One region of the Arthrobacter sp. B10-11 genome, then DNA from elsewhere that is predicted to be linked to it. Evidence: riboswitches for the same ligand, from Rfam matches in the RefSeq annotation. Region 1 holds a riboswitch; each other region holds the start of a gene.
What was found. Region 1 has a riboswitch for cyclic di-AMP ahead of RW112_RS17630 (M23 family metallopeptidase). Riboswitches for the same ligand answer to the same signal wherever they lie in the genome.

Region 2: it holds a riboswitch for cyclic di-AMP, as region 1 does, so the genes downstream of both, RW112_RS05960 (hypothetical protein) here and RW112_RS17630 (M23 family metallopeptidase) in region 1, are expected to answer to the same signal.
Region 3: it holds a riboswitch for cyclic di-AMP, as region 1 does, so the genes downstream of both, RW112_RS00275 (NlpC/P60 family protein) here and RW112_RS17630 (M23 family metallopeptidase) in region 1, are expected to answer to the same signal.

Annotation. Positions count from the first base shown of each region.
Region 1 is NZ_JAWMTH010000006.1:62,132-65,400, reverse strand. Features, by position in the region: gene RW112_RS17640 (NlpC/P60 family protein) at 1-109, opposite strand, end outside; gene RW112_RS17635 (C40 family peptidase) at 264-938, opposite strand; cyclic di-AMP (ydaO/yuaA leader) riboswitch at 1,009-1,202, opposite strand; gene RW112_RS17630 (M23 family metallopeptidase) at 1,316-2,140, opposite strand; cyclic di-AMP (ydaO/yuaA leader) riboswitch at 2,144-2,387, opposite strand; gene RW112_RS17625 (metal-dependent transcriptional regulator) at 2,498-3,193, opposite strand.
Region 2 is NZ_JAWMTH010000002.1:63,271-66,539, forward strand. Features, by position in the region: gene RW112_RS05955 (HAMP domain-containing sensor histidine kinase) at 1-939, shown strand, start outside; cyclic di-AMP (ydaO/yuaA leader) riboswitch at 1,075-1,262, shown strand; gene RW112_RS05960 (hypothetical protein) at 1,262-2,044, shown strand; gene RW112_RS05965 (glycosyltransferase) at 2,180-3,085, shown strand; gene RW112_RS05970 (STAS/SEC14 domain-containing protein) at 3,108-3,269, opposite strand, start outside.
Region 3 is NZ_JAWMTH010000001.1:48,794-52,062, forward strand. Features, by position in the region: gene RW112_RS00265 (DUF1918 domain-containing protein) at 1-86, opposite strand, end outside; gene RW112_RS00270 (hypothetical protein) at 291-881, shown strand; gene RW112_RS00275 (NlpC/P60 family protein) at 959-1,729, opposite strand; cyclic di-AMP (ydaO/yuaA leader) riboswitch at 1,733-1,923, opposite strand; gene RW112_RS00280 (polysaccharide deacetylase family protein) at 2,161-3,269, shown strand, end outside.

The DNA.
Region 1 (3,269 bases):
CCTGACGGCCCATGCCGCCGGCGTTGTCGCCGACAGCCTTGGCAATGACAGCAAGCGAGTTGGTTTTGGTAACCTCGGCGCGGTGCCGTGCGATGGCACGAGTAGTCATTATTTCTCTCTTTCGTTTTCCTCAGACTGCATGGCAGGCCGCGGCTTTTGGACGCTCCGGCATCTTGGGGGTAAGCCGGAACGGCCCGAACAGGGTTTTTAGCGAAGGACGCGCGCTTCACTGAAGGGAAGCACGCGTTTTAGCGCAGCGTGATTTAGCGCATGGTGTAGAACGCGGACGTGCCCGTGGCGGACACAGCGTGCAGGAGGGTGCCCTGCGACGGGTTCAACGCGCTGATCATCATGCCGTTGCCGACGTAGATGCCAACGTGTGCGCCGCCGTTTTGCATGACAAGATCGCCCGGCGCCGGGGTGGCGGTGGGCGTCATGGCAGTCCATGCGTTGGTGCGGGGGATGCTGATACCGGCCTGGGCGTAGACCCACTGGGTGAAGCCTGAGCAGTCCCAGCCGCTGGGAGTGGTGCCGCCCCAGACGTAGGCACTGCCGATGCCGGTGTAAGCGATGGCAGCGAGGCCCGATGCTGCCGCAGACGAAGCGGCATCGGCAAGCTTGCCTGCCTTGGCTTCCGCGTCGGCCTCAGTGGACGTTTCGCTGGCATCTGTACCGGTGGACTGTGCCCGAACGGTTTCAACCTTGGGCGCTGCCTTCGTGGTCACTGCCGGACGCTCGAAGGAAACAGTCGCTGTCGGTTCCGCGGTGACGGTCAGCTGGGCCGACTGTGAGCCGGACTCCGTGGAAGCGGAAACGCCCAGGTTGGTATCGGCGGCGTTCGCCGGCATTCCAACGCTGAGGATCAATCCGGACGCGGCTGCAATGACAGCCGCCTGGCGACCTACGGTTCCGGCGTTGGCAGTAACAGCCCGGGACACGGAGTTCAACGGGTTCGTTCGAACCGTTTGCGCACGGTGGCGCGCAGAATTGTGACGTGTAGACACGAAGGTAGCCTCTCCCAATGCCTACGAGGTGAGCTGTCGGATTCGGATGGGAGTCACCCGGCCGCTCGGCTTCCTGGGAAGCGTTGCGACTTAACCCCAAGGTCTTCTTGCGAAGACCAAAATTGGTTCCCCCGCCTCTGCCAGACGATGTCATGCGAACGGACCTTGAGCGGTGGCAGAGTTAGGCAATCCACTCAAGAGCGCCAACTTCGGAAAAGTTGGCGTGCTCTAAACGGTACAGGAATTAATAACGAATGTCACATTCAGGTCACGGCATGTCACAGGAATGCGAGAGCGGTCCATCGTTTGGATCAGAGCCAGCCGGTGGGGTCGACGACTTCGCCGTTGACCATGACTTCAAAATGGAGGTGGCAGCCGGTGGAGGCGCCGGTGGTCCCGCTAAGCGCCACGAGGTCGCCACGGCCCACCTTCTGCCCCACCTGGACGTTGGAAGACGAAAGGTGGTTGTACGTGGTTTCCAGGCCGTTGCCGTGGTCAATCACCACGCGGTTTCCGCCGCCGTAAGGATGCCAGCCCGAGAAGGTCACCGTTCCGCTGGCGGCAGCGAGGACGCTCGTGCCGCACTGGGCGGCATAGTCCTGGCCGCGGTGGAACTCACCGGCGCCGCCCGTGATGGGGCTGACCCGGAAGCCGAACGGCGAGGCCGAAACCATTTGTTCCAGCGGTGCCCCGAGGCTGCCGGCGGAGGCCGCACGGGTAATGGTCCCTGCCGACTGCGCGCTCAGAAGCTGCTTGAGCTTGCCGTCCGGATCGCCCTTGGTGGCGACGTAGGTGCGGTTGAAGTCGATTTTGGCACCCGCAGCAGCGGACACTTCCGGCTGGGGCGCAACTGACGCAGCGGCGGCAGCGTTCCCCGTGTCCGCTGTGGACATCGCGGGGCCGGTGGACGGGACGGTCACAGTGAGGACGAGCCCGGTGGCCGCGAGGGCAATGCCTGCCTTCTGGCCCACACCGCTCGCCGAGGCGAAGGCCGTAACCTGGCTGAACAGGCTGCGGCGCCGGCGCGCATCACGGTGCGCATCGCGCGGCCTGACCGTCATAACGGCTTCGGCCACTGGGTACTCCGAAGCGGGACCGGTCGCCCTGCGGCGGCCCCTGACGGTCTGCGTGGTCAAAAATTATCCTCTCTGGAGAGCCTGCGAAGTTAGCTGTCGGATTCGGGTCAGAGAGATCAAAGACCCGGTCCGCCACTGCAAGGCATCTGACACAGGGGTGTCCCTAGGGAATCCTTCGTCGGAGATGGCTTGCCGCTGACGGACTTCACCCCAAGGCCGTTTTTCAACGGCCGGTTGTGGTTCCCCCGCCTCTGCCAGGAGGTAATTCGTACGCTGATCCGCTGGCAGAGCTCGGCTTCGGATCAGGTAACGCTTTAGTATCGGCGCTAGTCCACAACTATAGGTGATTAATCAGCGCGGTAATAATTCCGTTATCTGCGTCTCAGGCAGTTGTAGGTGGTCCTACGAGGTGCGCGGTCAGCTGACCGTAACAAATACGTGGGCCGCGACTTCGGGCGGCAATTCCAGGGCCCCCTCGATCTCGGGCACACGCACCGAGATGTACTCCCCCACGCGTTCCAGGGCGAGGGACGCCCCCGGCCTGATCCCGCCTTCATCGAGCTGCACGAGCAGCTCGGGTTCAACCTGGATCGGTTCAGCCAGCCTGCTCACCGTTACGCGCGAGTCGGCCCCGTACCCTGTCATGGCCTCCAGGAGGTTCACCACGCCGTCGGTGAACGCGGGCGACGGCTCGCCGCCGAGCGCCGCCAGCCCGGGAATGGGATTGCCGTAGGGGGACACCGTGGGGTGGTCCAGGAGTTCGAAGATGCGCCGTTCGACCCGTTCACTCATGACATGTTCCCACCGGCAGGCTTCATCGTGGACGTACGCCCAGTCGAGGCCGATCACATCGGCCAGTAGCCGCTCAGCGAGGCGGTGCTTACGCATGACTTCAGTGGCCCGTTTCCGGCCCGTTTCCGTAAGCTCAAGGTGCCGGTCGCCCGAAACAACCACCAGCCCGTCACGCTCCATCCGGCCGATGGTCTGCGAAACGGTGGGCCCGGAGTGGCGCAGCCGTTCGGCAATCCGGGCGCGGAGAGCCACGATGCTCTCTTCCTCAAGCTCCAAGATTGTCCGAAGATACATCTCCGTGGTGTCGATCAGATCCGTCATCCAGCTCAGCTCCTCGAGCACAGTCCTTGCGTCAGGGACAAGCTTAACCTATTTTGAATTACTCCGGATAATCATC
Region 2 (3,269 bases), on a different contig from region 1:
CTGATCCGCCGGACCATGAAACCGCTCGAACAGCTTTCCGAAGTGGCCACGCAGGTTTCCCAGCTGCCACTCGACGCCGGCGAGGTGGCACTTGCGGTGCGCGTGCCGCCGTCGAACGCCCATCCCGGAACTGAAGTGGGCAGCGTGGGCCACGCACTGAACCTCATGCTGGACAACGTCGCCAAAGCCCTCGAGGCACGGCAGCAGAGCGAGACCAAGGTGCGCCAGTTCGTGGCCGACGCATCGCACGAACTGCGCACGCCGCTCACCGCCATCCGCGGCTACACGGAACTCATGCGGATGACCGAGGACTTCACCCCGGACGGCAAGAAGTCCCTGGCCCGGGTGCAAAGCCAGTCCGAACGGATGACCACCCTTGTAGAGGATCTCCTGCTCCTGGCCCGGCTGGACGAAGGCCAGCCGCTCAAGATCAGCGACGTGGACCTGACGCAGCTGGCGGTGGAAACCGTCAGCGACGAGAAGGTCATGGCACCGGACCGCATCTGGCAGCTCGAACTGCCCGACGAGCCCGTGGTGGTCCGCGGGGACGCCAAACAGCTGCACCAGGTGCTGGCCAACCTCCTCTCCAACGCCCGCAAACACACGGACCCGGGGACCACGGTGGTCACCGGGGTGATGAGGTCAGCCGACGGCAGTGCCGTGCTGACCGTGACGGACAACGGGGCCGGGATCCCGCCGGAATTCGTGGACCGGGTCTTCGCCAGGTTTGCCCGGGCGGACGCCGCGCGCACCAGCCCGGCCGGAGCGGCGTCGGCCCCTGGTGCTGCCGGCGCCGCGGCCGCCGAGGGAACCAGCGGACTTGGCCTGTCGATTGTGCAGTCGATCGTGGAGGCACACGGCGGCACCGTGGAGGTGAACTCCCGCCCGGGCCGCACCGAATTCGCGTTGCGCCTCCCTGGCGAGCCGGCGGCCGCCTAGTCCCGCCGGCACCACTGCGCGGTCAGTTCCAGCGCAAGTCAACGCGCCGCAGGCGTGATCCTCGTTACCGAAACGTGACTTAAGCACCGAACTCCTGTACGGTTTTTAGGGTGCGGCCATCGTTCGGGCCGCATATCCGGATGGACGCCAAACTCTGCCGCTACCCGGATTTCCTCATGATCAGGCAGAGGCGGGGGACCCAGGTCTCCGGGCATGCTGCAGCAGCGGCCCTTGGGGTGAAGCCGACACGTGAAGTTCCGTGCGGCCGGGTGTGACCTCATCCGAACCCGACAGCTAACTCCGCCGGCATCGAGAGGCAACCATGACTGAATCCACGCCAGAAGTATGCCCTGAGACCGTTTCCGCCAACTCCGCATCGCCTGCGGCACGGTCACGCCACCGCGCCGAACCGGCCCCCAGGGCAACCCCGTTGTCCCGGTTCACTGCCGGCCTGCAGGGGACCGGCCGCCGGGCCGCAGTAGTGGCCACGGCCTGCGCCGTACTGATCGGAGTCGGCGCCGCCGGCCAGGCTTCCGAGCCCGCAGCGCCCTCAACATCGGCCACAGGTGCTGAAAGCGCATCAACTTCGGCCGATACCGAGTCGAAGCTCGCGTTCGAAAAGATCCTGGTTTCCGCCATGCCCGCCCCGGCCTCCGTCAGCGTGACTCCGCAGTCGTCCGGGGAAAAGACGTCAGAGCAGAAGGCTCCGGAGGCCGCCCCGGAGGCAGCCGCGCCTGCGCCTGCCCCTGCTGCGGCTCCCGAACCCGCGCCCGCCCCGGCACCGCCCGTTGCAGTTGACGACCCCGCAGCGGCCCAGGCATATGCCGCTTCGCAGCTCGGAAGCTACGGCTGGGCTGCCGACCAGATGCAGTGCCTGGTCACGCTGTGGACCAAGGAATCCGACTGGAAGACCACGGCGACCAATCCCAGCAGCGGCGCGTACGGCGTTGTCCAGTCCCTGCCGGCCGAAAAGATGGCCAGCGCCGGGGCGGACTACCGCACCAACTTCCGCACGCAGATCAACTGGGGCCTGAACTACATCAAGGAACGGTACGGCTCCCCCTGCGATGCCCTGAACTTCCACTACGCCAACAACTGGTACTAAGCCGGCCCGCCAGACAGCTTGTCCCGTTGCACCGGAGGCCTCGAATCCATGTGGATTCGGGGCCTCCGGCGACTCCACAGCAGGTGCACAGCTTTGGCCTAAATCCTTCATATGCGGCGGCCCCATAGTTGAACCATGACGCTCACACACCAGGCCACGGGACCCCTGCCGCACCCGCACCCGCGGGCCGCCGTCGATGCCTCGCACGGAAGCGCACCGCTGCTTCCCGGGCCGGGACGCATCCGCCGGGCCCCTATTGACACGCGGGTCATGGCAGCAGCAGGAACCGACGTCCCGGTCCTGGATGTTGTCATCCCGGTGTTCAACGAGCAACAGGATGTGGAGCCGTCGTTGCGGCGGCTGCACGCCTACCTGCTCGCCACCTTTCCGTACCCCTTCCGGATTACCGTGGCGGACAATGCCAGCACCGACGGCACCCTCCAGGCAGCCGAGCGTGTGGCCCGGGAACTCCGTGAAGTCACTGTGGTCCGGCTATCCGCCAAGGGCCGGGGAAACGCCCTACGCACTGTGTGGCTGGACTCGCCTTCACCCGTGCTGGCCTACATGGACGTGAATCTTTCCACCGACCTCGCCGCGCTCGCTCCGCTGGTGGCACCGCTCCTTTCCGGACATTCAGATGTGGCGGTTGGAACCCGGCTGGCGCGGACGTCCCGCGTGGTCCGCGGACGCTGGCGGGCGTTCATTTCCCGCAGCTACAACCTTCTCCTCCATGTGCTGATGGGAGCACGTTTCAGCGATGCGCAATGCGGTTTCAAGGCCATCCGCGCAGATGTTGGCCGGCACATTCTTCCGTACACCGCCGACGATGAGTGGTTCTTCGACACCGAACTCCTTGTCCTTGCCGAAAGATGCGGACTCCGTGTGCACGAGGTCCCGGTGGACTGGGCAAGCGCTGCCGACGCCGGCGTGGACCTTGTCCAGACGGCCCTCGCCGACCTGCGCGGCATCGTCCGCCTCATCCGGGACCTGGCCGGCGGCCGCATTCCCGTAGCGGCGCTTCGCTCGGGACTGGCCCGGTGAACGCAATCGCTGGTTTTAGCGCCTAAGCGTCCTTAAGCCACCGTATGGCTTCCTTCGCGCAGGTGAAGTACCGCGTCGGAGCCGCCGGAGCATGAAGACCGAGGAAGAAGTTGGCGATTGCGCGGTCCACCGGGGATGACCCGAGGAGCGCCACCTTTGCCACCGTACTGGGACGGGCAAAAAC
Region 3 (3,269 bases), on a different contig from region 1:
TGGACCTCAACGATCTGGCCGTGCCGCTCCGCGGATCCGACCGTCTTGCCCCGGATTGTGATCCGGTCTCCCTGGGCTGCCTTCATGGCAATCACCTCCAAGACACCAGAGTACGAGTCTCGGCCCGGGGACAACAGGGCCGTTCCGCACTAGTGGCTCGGGCCGGCGAAGGCCGCGGCCCCGATCGGCGCTCTAAGGGGCATCCCGTGGCATCTGGTGCTTGGGCGAGCTTGGCAGGAACATGGGAAGAGTACTGATGTCCCTGCCCCTGGGACTGAGGGGGAACTGCTATGGCGGACGAGAAACCCACCAGCTGGTGGGCTACGCTGCCCGGTCTGCTGACTGCCGCCGCAGCCGTGATTACCGCTGTCACGGGGCTGCTGCTTGGTCTGGGGCAACTCGGACTGTTCGACGCCGGCCGGCCCGCAGCTTCAACGGCGAGCGCTTCCTCCACTCCAGCCGGCGCAGCACAGCCGGGCAGCACCGTCCGGGCGACCGGCGTCCCATCCGCCACCGGCAACGTTGCAGGATGGACGGTAGCATTGCCGGCCGAGCGGAAGTTCAGGTCAGCCGACGTCGAGTATGAGATTCTCGGAGCCGGCGTGCGCCCCGACGTCTCCGGCCGGGTCGCGCTGACGGTAGCGCTCAGGTGCACCAACCACGGCAGATATGACATCAACTTCTGGGACTCTACGTTCAGGCTGAATGCGGACGGAATCAGCCATTCCCCCGATTCCGGCCTCAACGAGCTGGTGGCAGGCGATTCCAGCAAATCGGGCGACGTCCGCTTCATTCTTCCGGCGGATACGCGCGAAGCACTCCTTCGCATCAAATTCGTACAAGGCGAGAGCACGGCTCAGCTCGCCATATCCCCGCCGTGAGCCGGCGGCCACGCGGAGGCCGGCGACCGGCTGCCCCCAAGGCAGCTGATCACCGGCCGACCGGCAGGGCCTAAAGGCTAGGCTCCGGCGCGGACGAACGTCACGCCGCCGGTGGCCGTGAGCCATGACAGCGGGTGCGTGACCGTGGCGTTGACACCGTTCATTCCGCCGCTGATCACCTGGCCGTCGCCGATGTAGATGCCCACGTGGCCGGACTGCACCACCATGTCGCCGGGCTGCGGTTCGCCAACCACCGAGCCGTAGTTCATGAACTGCATCGGGGCCAGGTCGCCCACGGGAATGCCCGCGGAGCCGAGGGCCTTTTCCACCATGGCGGTGCAGTCCTGGGTGATTCCCAGCTGCGCGTACGCAGCGGAAACCATGGCGGCATTGACACCGCCGGCAGCAGGCGCCGGCGCAGGGGCAGGGGCCGCCGCCTGGACCTGGACGGAAACCGCGGGCGCAGCAGGGGCCGGAGCGGCCGGCGCGGGAACGGCCTCCGCCGGAATTGCTGCCTCCACCGGAGCGGCCTCTTCGACCGGCGCCTCCACCGGAGCGGGCGTGGTGCTGACATCCGGCCGCTCGAAGCTGATCCTGACATGCGAGTCAGCGCTGAGCGGGGCGCCCACCTGGGCCGTGGCATCCAGGGCGGAAGCCGGAGCGGTGTCCCGTTCCGCGGGGGCATCGGCCGCCTGGGCAGCCCCGGTGCCGGAAAGGACCAGGCCCGAAGCGGCCGCCAGGACCGCAGCCCGGCGTCCCGCACGGATCCTCCCTCCGGTGGGCGTGGACCCCGGGCGCCCCGCGGGCGCGGTGGACCGGTGATGGTCGGGCAGATTGCGTGAAGACATGAAGTGACCTCTCCCGATGCCTGCGAGGTTAGCTGTCGGATTCGGATGGGAGACACCCGGCCGCAGTGGCATTCCGCGTTGCGGAAAGCGTGCGGCTTCACCCCGAAGACCCGCACAAAGTCAGGTCAAAAGTGGTTTCCCCGTCCCTGCCGGATGATTTTCGGTTGGATCCCGGACCGCGGCAGGGTTAGGCAATCCGCCCGGGAGTGCCGGTATCTGGGACAACGGGCACCGTTCCACCGTACGCGGGCGGCGCACCGCATGTCACATTCAGGTAACAGCCCGGCCAGGCGCAGCGCCCGGTCGCCCCTGCAGGCAGCGACGATGTACTCGGGTGTTCCGTCCGTCAAAGTCGAGTGTTTTCCCCGGGTGCGGTGAGGCGTAGTCTACGTGCATGTTCTTGCGGGGGGACTCACACGCTTGGAGGCATCATGCGTTGGTCGAATCGCCCTGTCCGCAAGTATCCGCGCCATGTGGCTGACCCCCCGGAGGCCTCCCCCGGAGCCTGGCGCGGCCGGCGCTGGACGGCGGTCCTGGGCGCGCTGCTGCTCGCCGCGAGCACCGTGGTGGGTGTGGCCGGCACCTCACGGGCTGCGGAACCAACCATTGTCAGCCTGACATTCGACGACGGCCTGGGCAGCCAGTTGGCCGCCGAGCAGGTCCTGAAAGCCCACGGGCTGGTGGGAACGTTCTATATCACCACGTCCTTCATCGGTTCGTCCGGATTCCTCACCCAGGCGAACCTGCAGGCCTTCGCCGCCGACGGCAACGAGATCGCGGGCCACAGCGTGACCCACCCGGACATGACAACACTCAGCGCCGCAGCCGCGCGCGCGGAGGCCTGCAACAGCAAGTCGACCCTGGAAGGCTGGGGTTTCAACGTCACCAGCTTTGCGTATCCGTTTGCGGCGGAGAATGCGACCGCCCAGTCAGCCGTCCGCGACTGCGGATACACCAGTTCCAGGGGCCTGGGCGACCTGCGATCCCCTGACAGCTGCGCCTCCTGCCCTGTTGCGGAAACGCTGCCTCCGCAGAATCCCATGGTCACCAGGGCGCCGGACCAGGTGGCCAGCTCCTGGAGCCTGGCCGACCTGCAAAACACGGTCACCAACGCGGAGACCACGGGCGGCTGGCTGCAGCTGACCTTCCACGAAATTGCCAACGGCACGGACCCGTCCCTGTCCATCAGCCCGGCTGTGTTCGAATCCTTCGTCACATGGCTGGCTGCACGGACGGCAAACGGCACGACGTCGGTCCGGACAGTGGCGCAGGCCATGGGCCAGTCCCCCGTGACGTCGCCGCCGCCGCCGCCGTCACCGTCGCCGTCTCCATCCCCCTCACCGTCCCCATCCCCTTCCCCCTCACCCTCGCCGTCGCCAATCTCTTTCGTCGACGTCCCGCCCGGCTCGCAGCTCTACACAGAGGTCAGCTGGATGGCCAACCAGGGAATCAGCAACGGCTGGTACGAAAGTGACGGTACCCGCACGTTCCGTCCGGGAGTCGCCGCCAGCAGGGACATGATGGCGGCGTTCTTCTATCG